4 regions of the Streptomyces sp. NPDC058307 genome follow, and region 1 is predicted to be linked to each of the others. Evidence: riboswitches for the same ligand, from Rfam matches in the RefSeq annotation. Region 1 holds a riboswitch; each other region holds the start of a gene.
The links. Region 1 has a riboswitch for cyclic di-AMP ahead of ACFVYN_RS19290 (transglycosylase SLT domain-containing protein). Riboswitches for the same ligand answer to the same signal wherever they lie in the genome.
Positions count from the first base shown of each region.

Region 2: linked by a shared signal. The riboswitch ahead of ACFVYN_RS31155 (transglycosylase family protein) and the one ahead of ACFVYN_RS19290 (transglycosylase SLT domain-containing protein) in region 1 are both predicted to bind cyclic di-AMP.
Region 3: linked by a shared signal. The riboswitch ahead of ACFVYN_RS39455 (M23 family metallopeptidase) and the one ahead of ACFVYN_RS19290 (transglycosylase SLT domain-containing protein) in region 1 are both predicted to bind cyclic di-AMP.
Region 4: linked by a shared signal. The riboswitch ahead of ACFVYN_RS11670 (C40 family peptidase) and the one ahead of ACFVYN_RS19290 (transglycosylase SLT domain-containing protein) in region 1 are both predicted to bind cyclic di-AMP.

Region 1 covers NZ_JBHVYZ010000024.1:98,740-101,937, forward strand. The annotation lists gene ACFVYN_RS19280 (LacI family DNA-binding transcriptional regulator) at 1-563, shown strand, start outside; gene ACFVYN_RS19285 (HAD family hydrolase) at 727-1,539, shown strand; gene ACFVYN_RS19290 (transglycosylase SLT domain-containing protein) at 1,543-2,025, opposite strand; cyclic di-AMP (ydaO/yuaA leader) riboswitch at 2,031-2,203, opposite strand; gene ACFVYN_RS19295 (polyprenyl synthetase family protein) at 2,727-3,198, shown strand, end outside.
Region 2 covers NZ_JBHVYZ010000055.1:41,095-44,292, reverse strand. The annotation lists gene eno (phosphopyruvate hydratase) at 1-416, opposite strand, end outside; gene ACFVYN_RS31155 (transglycosylase family protein) at 709-1,407, opposite strand; cyclic di-AMP (ydaO/yuaA leader) riboswitch at 1,411-1,577, opposite strand; gene ACFVYN_RS31150 (transglycosylase family protein) at 1,783-2,778, opposite strand; gene ACFVYN_RS31145 (cytochrome P450) at 2,971-3,198, opposite strand, start outside.
Region 3 covers NZ_JBHVYZ010000105.1:8,488-11,685, forward strand. The annotation lists gene ACFVYN_RS39450 (aldo/keto reductase) at 1-800, opposite strand, end outside; gene ACFVYN_RS39455 (M23 family metallopeptidase) at 923-1,948, opposite strand; cyclic di-AMP (ydaO/yuaA leader) riboswitch at 1,960-2,117, opposite strand; tRNA gene ACFVYN_RS39460 (tRNA-Met) at 2,417-2,490, opposite strand; gene ACFVYN_RS39465 (histidine kinase) at 2,672-3,198, shown strand, end outside.
Region 4 covers NZ_JBHVYZ010000012.1:66,806-70,003, forward strand. The annotation lists gene ACFVYN_RS11660 (ATP-dependent Clp protease proteolytic subunit) at 1-476, shown strand, start outside; gene ACFVYN_RS11665 (hypothetical protein) at 484-789, shown strand; cyclic di-AMP (ydaO/yuaA leader) riboswitch at 1,101-1,312, shown strand; gene ACFVYN_RS11670 (C40 family peptidase) at 1,316-1,789, shown strand; partial or broken gene ACFVYN_RS11675 (DUF6328 family protein) at 1,980-2,267, shown strand; gene ACFVYN_RS11680 (ATP-binding protein) at 2,568-3,026, opposite strand.

The DNA of each region.
Region 1 (3,198 bases):
TGGTCTGCGGCAAGCCGATAGGGCGGGGGACCAAGGTGAGTTACGTGGCCGCCGCCGACCGGGAGGGCGCGCAGGACATGGTCCGCCATCTCCTCGCGGGCGGCCGCCGACGCATCGGCATGGTCACCGGGCCGCTGGACATGCCGGGCGGCCCCGACCGCCTCGCCGGCTACCGGGACATGCTCGCCGAGGCCGGGCTGCCCTACGACCCGGCGCTCGTCGTCGAGGGCGACTTCCGGCGCAGCGGCGGCGAACGGGCCGCCCGCAGCCTGCTGGCCCAGGCCCCGGACCTGGACGCGGTGTTCGTCGCCTCGGACCTCATGGCCCTCGGCGTCGTGGGCGTCCTTCAGCAGGCCGGGCGTGCGGTGCCGGAGGACATCGCTGTCGGCGGCTTCGACGACTCCCCGGCGGCCACCGCCATCGCCCCCGCCCTGACCACCATGCGCCAGCCCTTCGACCGCATCAGCGCCGAGATGGTCCGCATGCTGCTGGCCCAGATCGCCGGCGAGGACACGGCCGGAGTGATCCTCCCGACGGAACTGGTGGTCCGGGACTCGGCATAGGCGAATGGGACGGAGCGCCAGCGGCCCGCTCTGCGGCACCCCGGAGCGGCAGCGGCCCCGCTCTGCGGCACCCCGGAAGCGGAACGCACGTCAACGGATGTGAAAGCAGCAGCCGTCCGGTTCGCGTCGAGTCGCGGGGGCCAACCATCCGTATTCTCTGATCATGGCCGCCTCCCCCGCATATGCCCTGATCGCCACCGACCTGGACGGCACGCTGCTGCGCGCCGACGACACCTTCTCCGACCGGTCGTTGGCCGCGCTCGCCCGGGTGGCCGCGGGTGGGGCCCGGCATCTCGTCGTGACGGGACGGCCGGCGCCCAGAGTGCGGCCCCTGCTCGACGACCTCGGCAGCACGGGGCTCGCGGTGTGCGGACAGGGCGCGCAGGTGTACGACGCCGGCGCGGACCGTCTGCTCTGGTCGGTGACCCTGGACCGGGAGCTGGCCGAGACCGCGCTGGGCAAGATCGAGGCCGAGGTCGGTCAGGTGTACGCGGCTGTGGACCAGGACGGTGTCGACGGGCTCACGCTCATCGAACCGGGCTATCTGATGCCCCACCCGACCCTGCCCGCCGTACGGGTCGGCCGGCGCGACGACCTGTGGTGCGAGCCGATCAGCAAGGTGCTGCTGCGCCACCCCTACCTGTCCGACGACGAGTTGGCGGTCACGGCGCGTTCGGTGGTGAGTTCGCTGGCGACGGTCACCATGTCGGGGCCCGGGACCGTCGAACTCCAGCCATGCGGCATCACCAAGGCGACGGGCCTCGCGCTGGCCGCCGGACACCTGGGCCTGGGGCCGGAGACGACGATCGCCTTCGGGGACATGCCCAACGACATCCCCATGTTCGACTGGGCGGCCCGTGGCGTGGCGATGGCCAACGCCCACCCCGAACTCAGGGCCGTGGCCGACCAGGTGACCCTGTCGAACGAGGACGACGGCGTCGCCGTCGTCCTCGAAGGACTGTTCCGTGAGGCCTAGTTCCTAGTACGCGCCGAACACGTTGTCGATGGACCCGTACCGCTGGGCCGCGTAGTTGCAGGCCGCGGTGATGTTCGCGACCGGGTCGTACGGGTCCCACGAGGTGTTGGCCACGTGGTACGCGTTGAAGGTCGGGTCGATCACCTGGAGCAGGCCCTTGGAGGGCGTGCCGGCGGCCGCGTTGGAGTCCCAGAGGTTGATGGCGTAGGGGTTGCCGGAGGACTCGCGGATGACGTTGCGGTAGATGCCGTCGTAGGAGCCGGGAATCCCGTGCTCCGCCATGACGGCGAGGGAGGCCCGGATCCAGCCGTCGAGGGTGTCGGAGTAGCCGAGCGTGGTCGCGGTCTGCACGGCCGGGGTGGCCGCGGACGCGGTGGTGGCGCCGATGAGGGGGAGCGCGAGTACGGCGGCTCCGGTGCCCACGACGGCGAGCTTGCGGACGAGACGGCTGGTGCGGGTACGTCGGTGCTGAGCGGCAGCGGACATGGTGAAGTTCCTCTCCGTCGCCTGCGAGGTGAGCTGTCGGGTTCGGGCGGGAGATGCCCGGCCTCGCCTATGAATGGCGTGACTTCACCCCAAGCCGTGCCGGTATGTCCGAAGACATCCGGTTCGGCGGTCTACCTGGTTCCCCCGCTCCTGCCGTGGTTCTCGGTGGGTGTACGGGCGGTGGCAGGATTCGGCGTCCGCCCGACAGGCCGGGAACGTATGCGAGAGCACATGTCCGAAACAAGTGGCGAATTCACATGCGATGCCTATTGACCTTGGTACGAGGCATTTGAGGCGCTTGATCCTTTGCGTTCGCCAAGCCTCAACTCACGCACGGGCAAAGGCGGATCGCCAGATTCCGGATTCATGCCGGTCCGTCCGCACGAGTGGGTCAAGTCACAGTGGATCGCAAGAGGTGCAAAAGGGGCAAGAGTCTCAACTCATGCTCAACCGGCGGCCCGTGGGGTCCGCTGCTCCGGTGCCCATCCCGCAATAGCGGTCCATTCCGTACAAGTCGATAGATATTTGTTCTTATCAGATGATCAAAAACATACCGGTCGTGATCCGATACCGCCTGGCATGGACGGGGCGGGCGCTATCGGTGATCCAAAGGTGACCGGATACGCTGACTTGAGTGAGGGCAGCGACCTATCGACATTCCGTGTGACCGCCAGTAGACACCAGCAGACAGGAGACCCCTCGTGACCGTCGTCGGGCCGTTCGGGCTGAGCGTGCGGGACCAGGCTCTGGAAGCCGATGTCCAGGCCGGATTGGCGGCTGTCGAGGAGGGACTGCTCGAGGCCACCAAGAGCGAGGTCCCCTTCATCACGGAGGCCGCGCAGCACCTGGTGCGGGCGGGTGGAAAGCGGTTTCGGCCGTTGCTCGTGATGCTCGCCGCCCAGTTCGGTGACCCCTATGCGCCGGGCCTGGTGCCGTCGGCCGTGGTGGTGGAGCTGACCCACCTCGCGACGCTGTACCACGACGACGTCATGGACGAGGCCGAGGTCAGGCGGGGTGTCGACAGCGCCAACACCCGCTGGGGCAACTCGGTGGCCGTGCTGACGGGCGACTTCCTGTTCGCCCGCGCCTCGCACATCCTGGCCGACCTCGGGCCCGCGGCCGTCCGGGTGCAGTCGGAGGCGTTCGAGCGCCTGGTCACCGGGCAGATCCTGG
Region 2 (3,198 bases), on a different contig from region 1:
GGGCCGCCCAGGTAGCGGAAGAGGGGGAGGTCGCTGGCCTCGGAGGCGGCGTGGGCGACGGCGAGGGAGACGCCGAGGATGGCGTTGGCGCCGAGCGAGCCCTTGTTGTCGGTGGCGTCCAGGTCGAACATCGCCTGGTCGATCAGACGCTGCTCGGTGGCGTCGTAGCCGACCAGCTCCGGGCCGATCTGCTCGATGACGGCCAGCACGGCCTTCTCGACACCCTTGCCCTGGTAGCGGTTCGGGTCACCGTCGCGCAGCTCGATGGCCTCGAAGGCGCCCGTGGAGGCGCCGGACGGGACGGCGGCACGACCGGTGCTGCCGTCGTCGAGGCCGACCTCGACCTCGACCGTGGGGTTGCCTCGGGAGTCCAGGATTTCCCGGGCTACGACGACGTCGATGGACGGCACGAGCATCTCCTTCTTGGGATGTGACACGGTCCGCCGGGACCGCGGTGGGTTCTGCGAGACCGAGCCTAACCGGCTCCGGGGGATCGGCCACCGTGTGGACCGCCCCCTGGACAGAACCGAGAGTAAATTGTTTCTGAACTGAACAAAGACGGGCCTCGGCGAGCATGAAAAAACCCCGCCCCGGTGCGTACGGGGGAACACGCACCGGAGCGGGGAGCCCGTGGGGACGGGGGGTGACCCTCACGAGGCCTTCATCATGAAGGACACGGCTGTGAGGGCACTGTGGTTCAGCCGGGGCCTACTTCAGGTGCAGCTGCTGACCCGGGTAGATGAAGTCGGCGTCGGTGATGATGTCCTTGTTCAGCTTGAACAGCTTCTGCCAGCCGCCCTTGACCTTGTGCTTCTCGGCGATCGAGCTGAGCGTGTCGCCCTTGACGACCTTGTACTCGCCGTCGCCCTTCTTGACCTTCTTGCCGGTCGGGGTGGTGACGGTCTTCTTGGCGGCCGGACGCTCGGCCGAACGCGAGGCGCTCTGCTTCTCGGTCGAACGGCTGCTCGTGTTCGAGGAGCTGGAGTTAGAGGAGCTGGAGTTCGACGAGGAGGACGAGCTGCTGCCGCTGTAGCCGGCGCTGGACAGGCCCTTGCCGCAGACCGGCCAGGCACCCTTGCCCTGGGAGGCGAGGACCTTCTCGGCGACGGCGATCTGCTGGGACTTGCTGGCCTGGTTGGCCTGCGCGGCGTACTGCGTGCCGCCGTACGCGGCCCAGGTGGAGGCGGAGAACTGCAGGCCGCCGTAGTAGCCGTTGCCGGTGTTGATGGACCAGTTACCGCCGGACTCGCACTGGGCGACGGTGTCCCACTCGGAGGCGGTAGCGGCGGAGGCGTTGCCGGCCGCCATCAGCGGGGCGGCGATGGCGACACCGGTGACACCCGCCAGAGCGGCGGCACGGGTGGCCTTGGACGGACGGCGGTGCTTGCCCTTGCCGGAAAACAGCATGGTGGATCCCCTCACCGACGCCTGCGAGGTGAGCTGTCGGGTTCGGGCCGGTTGAGTTGCCCGGCCGCGCACCTCCCGGTGCGCGACTTAACCCCAAGCCGGTCCAGCTGAACTGCTGGGTCCGGCACTTACCTTGGGTCCCCCGCTCCTGCCTACGGCGCTTGACGCGACGACTGTTCCCGTTCGGCCACTGGCAGGATTCGGCGTTGCGACCGACGGGGCTCGGGTTGCCGAGCGGTCACGACCGTAGACACGGGCTCGGTCGAATTTCAAAGACGATCAGGGCTTCTGAGACTCATCCCACACTTTCACCAAAGTGGACATTCAGTGCGAAGTGTGACGTGAACTCCCGCTGTTTTTCAGGCCTTTTCAGCCCTATTCAGCCCCTGTGTCGAGGGTCTGACCGGCGACGATGCCGTTCGGGTCGGCCCCGATGCGGTCCTTGTTCTCGGCGTAGAGGGCACGCCATCCGCCGTCGAGGCCAAGGGAGTCGGCGATGGAGACGAGGGAGTCGCCCTCCTGGACGGTGTAGGTGCCGACGGCATGCCGGCCGGCCGGGGAGGAGGCTGTGCTCTTCGTCGCAATCTCCTCGGCGCTGGAGCCGCGGTGCTTGCCGGAACCGAGGGCGCCGACGTCCACGAGGGCCGAAGAGCTGCCCCGCTGCCACGACTTGTCCGCTTCGTCCTCTTCCGTGCTCACCACGGGCGAGCTGTCGGAAGGCTGGGTGTCCGCTGCGGCGGAACCGTCGGAAGTCGAAGGGTTCTTTTTGTCCGGCTTGGCGGAACTGTCGTCACCGGAGGGAGTGGCCGACGGCGAGGGCGTCACGGACGAACCGTCCAGCCCGTCGAGCAGACCGGAGGACTCCTCGGAGCCCGAAGAGTCGGCGGAACCGGAGGAACCGGACGAGCCCGATGAACCGGATGTGTTCGACGAGTCGGACGCCGAGGGCGAGGGCGTCCCGCTCCCCACCCCCGTGTCGACGTCGGCCGAGCTCGAGTCCTTGCTGAGACCGCCGAGCAGACCGCAGGTCGGCCAGGCGGCGATGCCCTGGTCCGCGAGGAGCTTCTCGGCCACGGCTATCTGCTGGTTGCGACTGGCGAGGTCCGCCGTCTCGGCGTATGCGAGGCCGCCGTACTTCTCCCAGTTCTCCTGGGACATCTGCAGGCCGCCGTAGTAGCCGTTGCCGTCGTTGGCGCTCCAGGAGCTGCCGCTCTCGCACTCCGCGACCCGGTCCCAGGTGGTGCCGGTGGCGGCGCTCGCCCCGGTCGCTCCGAGCAGTGGGATCGCGATGGCGGAGCCCGTCACACCGGCCGCCACGAGGAGAGCGGGAGCCTGACGGGGGCGACGGTGACGACCGTTCCCGGAGAGCATGAGGGGACCTTTCCCGAGACAGCAAGTACCGGCGCGGCGAGTGGTGCGGGGCACCGCGCTGGTCCGTGAACGTATAGGGATTCGATCACTTGTCACAAGTTAATGCCGCGTAGATCACGTGAGGATCACAAACTTGAGGACTCGTCACGTTTACCCGCCTCCGATCCGGGACAAGAGGGGTCTCTCGGTCGATTACCAGACGGGCGTGAACTCCACCGGCAAAGTGCGCAGTCCACGCATGATGAGTCCCCCACGCCACCGCAAATCAGCCGAATCGACCGCCAGTTGGAGATCCGGGAGGCGGGTGAGGAGGGTGGCGAGCGCGGTCTGGCCCTCCAGGCGGGCCAGCGGGGCACCGAGGCAGTAGTGGATGCCGTGGCCGTAACCGAGGTGCTGATTGTCACGGCGGGACAGATCGAG
Region 3 (3,198 bases), on a different contig from region 1:
GCGACCGTGGCGACCGGGACGGTGTGGGCCTCGGCGATGTCGTCGAGAGCCGCGAGCACCTTCCGGCCGCGCTCGGTGTCCAGGTGCTGGCCGGCGCCCGCGGCGCGCGCGCTGTCGACCGTCGTACCGGGGCGGTACTTGCCGGTGAGGAACCCGGAGGCGAGGGCGTAGTACGGGACGGCGGCGAGGCCCTCCCGGGCGGCGACGGCCTCGAGTTCACCCTCGTACGTGTCGCGCGAGACCAGGTTGTAGTGGGGCTGGAGGGCGACATAGCGCGCGAGGCCCTCGCGGTCGGAGAAGGCGAGGGACTCCGCGAGGCGCGCGGCGGAGATGTTGGAGGCGCCGATCGCCCGCACCTTGCCCGCCCTCACCAGGTCGTCCAGCGCGCCGATGATCTCCTCGACCGGCACCTCGGTCTTGTCGACGTGGGTGTAGTACAGGTCGATGTGGTCGGTGCCCAGGCGCTTCAGGGAGGCGTCGGCGGCGGCCTTGATGTTCGCCCCGGACAGGCCCGGGAAGTCGGGGTGCTGGCTGACCTTCGTGGCGATGACGACGTCGTCGCGGTTGCCGCGGGCCGCCAGCCACTTGCCGATGACGGTCTCGGACTCGCCGCCGGAGTTTCCCTCGACCCACGCCGAGTAGACGTCGGCCGTGTCGATGAAGTTGCCGCCGGCCGCGGTGTACGCGTCGAGCACGTCGAAGGAGGTGGCCTCGTCAGCGGTCCAGCCGAAGACGTTGCCACCGAGGGTGAGCGGGAAGACCTCGAGGTCGGAGGAGCCGAGCTTGCGAAGAGAAGTCATGCCATACGTCAACGCCCGCGCCGGGCGCCGGTCTTCCGCTATGGCCGCAAAGTCCTCGTAAACAAGCGGAAGCAGCTACTCCGGCGCACCGGCGGGAACCTCCGGGAACCCCGAGGGGCGCCTCAGGGAGTGAGCCCCTTGCCGCGCAGCCACGTCATCGGGTCGATCCCGTTGGCCGAGCCGCCCGGGTGGACCTCCAGGTGCAGGTGCGCGCCGGTCACGTTGCCCGTGGCGCCCACGCGTCCGATGACGTCACCGGTGCCGACCTTCTGGCCGACGCTGACGTTGATCGAGGACTGGTGGCAGAACCACAGCTCGGTGCCGTCGTCGAGGGTGAGGATCGTGCGGTAGCCGTAGGAACCGGCCCAGCCGGCCTGGGTGACGGTGCCGCCGTGGATCGCCTTGATGAGCGTGCCCGTGGGGGCGGCGAAGTCGAGGCCCGTGTGGTAGCCGGAGGCCCACAGGGAGCCGGCCTGACCGAAGGTGCCCGTGATGGTGTACGACGAGGTCGGCAGCGTGTACTGCTTGGCGAGCTCGGCCAGGCGCGCGGCCTCGGCCTTCTTCGCGGCCGCCTCCTCCGCCTTCTTCTTCGCGGCGGTGGCCTTCTCCTGGGCCTCCTTCTCCGCCTTGGCGGCGGCCGCGTCGGCCTCCTTCTCGGCGGCGTCCGCGATGGCCTGGGCGGCCTTGGTGTCGAGCTGGCCCTGCTGCACCTCGGCCTGGGCCAGGATGCGCGAGCGCAGCGCCTCACCGGCGCCCGAGGTGCCCTTGACGGTGTCGGCGGTGGTGGCGCCGACACTGCTGAAGGCGCTCGTGTCGTCCGCGGCGGGGGCGGAGTCGTCCGAGATGAGCGAGCCCACGTTGGGCAGGTCCGGCAGCGAGATGGAGACCGGCGGCTTGCCGGTGTTGGCGCTGGCCATCCCGCCGGCGCTGACGGCGGCTATGACACCGACGCCCAGAACGGTGGAGCTACGGGCGAACCCTCCGCCACGCTGCTTGGCGACGCGATGCCGGCCTCGTACGGGGGCGAGGGAGTCCGCGGTGGGGTTCCACTCGCCGAGCGGGGCCTCGTCGTCGGCACGGTAGCCGCCGTATACGAGGGTGTCGCTCGGGACGTACGGCGCCTCGGGGGCAGGCGGGTTGGACGCCACGTGGGCGCGCTCCTTTCCTTCCTTCTCGCCTACCGGGTTAGCTGACGGGTTCGGAGCAGGAAGGTCTCCTACGCGCGTATACCGACCGTGCTGCCACGGCGGAGTACGAGCGATTCACCCCAAGTTGGTGGTTCCCCGGTTCCCTTGCGGAATTCGGCGCGTGAGCACGGAGCCGTCTCTTGTGACGGCTGGGACGACCGCGCTGCGTTATCGAACGTTAATAGACCCGGGGGCCCGATTCCAAGCTGTTCCACTTGATCATTAACGAAACCCGGCAGGACTTACGGCCCATGAACGGCTAAAAACGGGCGAGTTGACCTTCACTCAAGCCACACACGGACATTGACGGTATGTCAGCTGTAACGCGGAGGGCGGTCACGCGCTCACCCCGCGTCACATCACGTCACGAGCGGAAAAAACACTCAGGGCCGGAATCCAGTGAACTGGATTCCGGCCCTGAGCCTTGAGTAGCGGGGACAGGATTTGAACCTGCGACCTCTGGGTTATGAGCCCAGCGAGCTACCGAGCTGCTCCACCCCGCGCCGTTGTGTAACCAGCATACGTCATCCGGGGAGTGCTCCGCGCCAGGGTTGTTCCGGGCGTCGTGCAGGTGGTCGAGTCGGCGATGGCCAGGACCGCCGCGGGGAGTGATCCTCGCCCGGCCCCCGATGGTGTAGCGGGCTACACCGTGCGCCCGGGGCCCGTTCGTCTAGCGTGAGCCGCATGTGGAAGTCGGTGCAGCGGACGGCGATGGCGACCGTGCATCTCGTCGTGGCCGCGGCGATGTGCTTCGGCATGTACCTCTTCATCACGGTGCTCCTGATCGCCGCCATCGGTACGGTCGCCGTGGTCGGCTGCTGGCTGCTGCCCGAGGCCGTGCTGCTGATACGGCGGATCGCCGGCGCCAAGCGGAACCTGACCGCCCTGTGGACGGGCCGGGAGATCCCCGAGGCGTACACACCGATGACCGGCACCCTGCGCGAACGGCTGCGCATCTCGGTGCGGGACCCCGGCACGCTCAGGGACCTGCGCTGGATGCTCGCCTACTACCTCTACGGCGCCCTCCTCGCCCTCGCCCTCCCGCTGTGGCCCCTCGGCCTGCTGGTCGACGGCGTGTGGGCCGGAGCGCTGCGCCGAGCCCCCGTCGTCCTGCCGCTGATCGTGCGGCTCGCGGACACCGAGGCCCGCTGGTCGGCCGTGCTGCTCATGCCGTCCCCGAGTGCCAGGCTGGCCCGCCGGGTCGAGGAGCT
Region 4 (3,198 bases), on a different contig from region 1:
TCATGTACCTCGAGTACCAGGCCCCCGACCGGGACATCTCGCTGTACATCAACTCCCCCGGCGGCTCGTTCAGCGCGATGTCGGCGATCTACGACACGATGCAGTACGTCAGTTGCGACGTGGAGACGACCTGCCTCGGACAGGCCGGCTCCTCCGCCGCGGTGCTGCTGGCGGCGGGCACCCCCGGCAAGCGGTCCGTCCTGCCGGGCGCCCGGGTGGTGATCCACCAGCCCGCGCTGAGCGAGCCGGTGCAGGGACAGGCGAACGATCTGGCCATCCAGGCCGAGGAGTTGATCCGGGTGCGGGCCCGCCTGGAGGAGATGCTGGTCCGGCACACCGGACGCAGCCCCGAACAGGTGAGCGCGGACATCGAGCGCGACAGGATCCTGGACGCCCGGGGCGCCGTGGAGTACGGCCTGGCGGACGCGATCGTCCCGAGCCGCAGGTCCTCCCACCCCGCACCGGGCGCGAGGTGATCGCCCGATGGTCCCGGACCTTCCACCGCTGCCCGCACTCACGCGCGCCGAGGGCGAGCTGATCGACCGTTATCTCGACGTGGTCGACCTGCTGGGCCGGATCAACCCGGCCCGGCGCGAGGACACCTACGGCGGCCTGCGCGCCGCGCAGGCGCTGGTGAGCAGGGCGACCGAGCTGCGCGACGCGCTGGTGCTGATGCACGGCCGGGGTGAGCGCGAACTGCACGCCGAGACGCTGGCGCGGGCGCTGCGGGTCCTGGACGGCGAGCGGCGTACGGCCCGGGTCACCGTCCCTCCCGAGCCCGACAGTTGATGAGGCGTCCGGACCTGAGTCGAAACGGACCAAACGACGTACCCCCTATTGGAGGAGGCACGGCTCCCTTTTTGCGAGCGTCGAACTTGCGCAACGCGCCTGGTTCGCTACCGGAACGAGGCCCTTCTGTGCTGGTCCGGGGGTCTCCTGACCCCTCGACACCCCTTCCTTCGGGGTCCTTCGAAGGGGTGTCCACCCAAACGGGTGAGTGGTGAGTAACACCACAAATCATCGGTTCCGTTGGGCTTTTCGCACTTTCTTGCGCCAAGATCCCTGTCTGACGACAAGCCCCCGCCGCAGTGGCGGGGCGATCCGGGCGGACGCCGAGTCCTGCCGCCGCCCGGATGACCGGTCGACAGAAGTGGATCGGCAGGAGTGGAGGACCCAAGCACGACGGGTCGCCGGAACGGTCACACCATGACCGGGCCGAGCATCCCTTGGGGTGAAGCCGCGTCAGCGGCCGGGCAACTTCGCCAGCCCGAATCCGACAGGTCATCCTTCACAGGCGGCTGACGAAGGGTTGCGCATGACTGCGCTCAATCGTGTCCCGTCGCTGATGGTCCGGGCCGGTACGGCCTCGGCCTTCGCCATCGCCGCCGTGGGCGGCTCCGTCGTGGTCCCGGGCCTCGCGCCCGACGCCGCGGCAGCGACACCTGCGACGAAGGCACTCAAGGTAGCGGCCTCCAAGAAGGGCTCGCCGTACAAGTACGGCGCCACCGGGCCCCGCCGCTTCGACTGCTCAGGGCTCACGCTGTACTCGTTCAAGAAGGCGGGCAAGAAGCTCCCGCGCACGGCGGCCCAGCAGTACAACAAGACCCGCCACATCGGCGTGCGCAGCCGCAAGGCCGGCGACCTGGTGTTCTTCCACTCGGGTTCGAACGTGTACCACGTCGGCATCTACGCCGGGAAGGGAAAGATCTGGCACGCCCCGAAGACCGGGGACGTGGTGCGACTGCAGAAGATCTGGACGAAGAGCGTCTGGTACGGCCGGGTCAAGTGACGCCCCCGAGGGGGCGGCGGCGACCTGACCTCCCGTCGCCCTCTCGGGCCTCCCGTGACACGGGCTCAGGTGGTTACCCGTGCCGCATGGCCGACCACAGCCGGTGCACCGCCCGCAGCGAGACCCGTTGGAGTGCGCCGGCCGCAACTTCGGCGAACTGCTCCAGGAACTGCGCGTCACCCAGACCGGGGTGCAGATCCTCTTCGCCTTTCTGCTGACCCTGGCCTTCACCCGGCGCTTCCCGTCGCCCGACACCTTCCAGCGCGCCCCGTACGTCACCACGCTGCTGTTCGCGGTGCTCGCGGCGGCCCTCTTCACCGCGCCCGCCGCCCTGCACCGCTCGCTCTTCCAACGCGGCGCCAAGGCCCGCATCGTGCCGGTCTCCTCCCGGCTCGCGACGGTCGGCATGGGGGTTCTGGTGTTCGCGTTCACCGGATCGGTGCTGCTCGTGGTGGACGTGACGACGGGCCGGGCGGGCGGAGTGGCCGCGGGCGCGGCGACCCTGATGGTGTGTGTGGGCCTGTGGGGCACGCTTCCCCGACTGGTCCGGCGGGCGGGCCTCGCCGAGGAGCGCGAGGCGGCACCGGCGCGCCCGGCACCCCGGCCGGCGGAGCACGAGGTGATCAGGCCGCGCGCGGCGGCCCGCCCGGGAGCATCACCCCGAGAGCCGTCACCGCGCCTGCGGCGACCCCGACGACGGCTCGGCCGCCCCAGCGTGCGACAGAGCGCGGCCGGTCTGACACGCGTGCCCGCGGCACCCGCGTCCGCGACCGGTCGGTCACGGCTCCTGCTGGCCGGCGGCGGTGACCGGCTCCGCAGGTACGGTCCAGGGCAGTTCGATGGAGACGGTCTTGCCGCCTTCCCGGGTGGGCCTGACGCTCAGTCTGCCGCCGTACTCCGCGGCGAGCCAGCGGATGATCACCATCCCCCGCCCGTTGTCCTGCTGGACCGCGGCCGGCAGCCGCTTGGGGAAGCGGGGGTGGCTGTCGGTGACCCCGATGCGCAGGTGTTCGTCACGCTCCAGCTCGATGTCCACCGTGAAGGTGGGTGACTGCCCGAAGGTGTGCTGTACGGCGTTGGTGGTGAGTTCGGAGACGATGAGCCGGACGGTCTCGGCGGCGTCGGTGGTCGGCGGCAGCCCCCACTCCGCCAGTGTGGTCAGGACATAGGTGCGGGCCGCGGAGACCGAGGCGGGTTCGCTCGGCAGAGTGACGGATGCTTCCAGGTGGTCTGCCATGGCGACGTCGTCCCTTTCCCACGGGACCGGAGTCCGACACGGTGCGGATGGTTCGAGTACGGTCCCGGACTGGTGGTTCATCGTCAGAGTGCCATCACCGAGGCCGTGACGGGTGCCGATCCACCAAGATGTGCATATATCTGTCGCTCGAAGCGGTGAACTCCGCGACGCG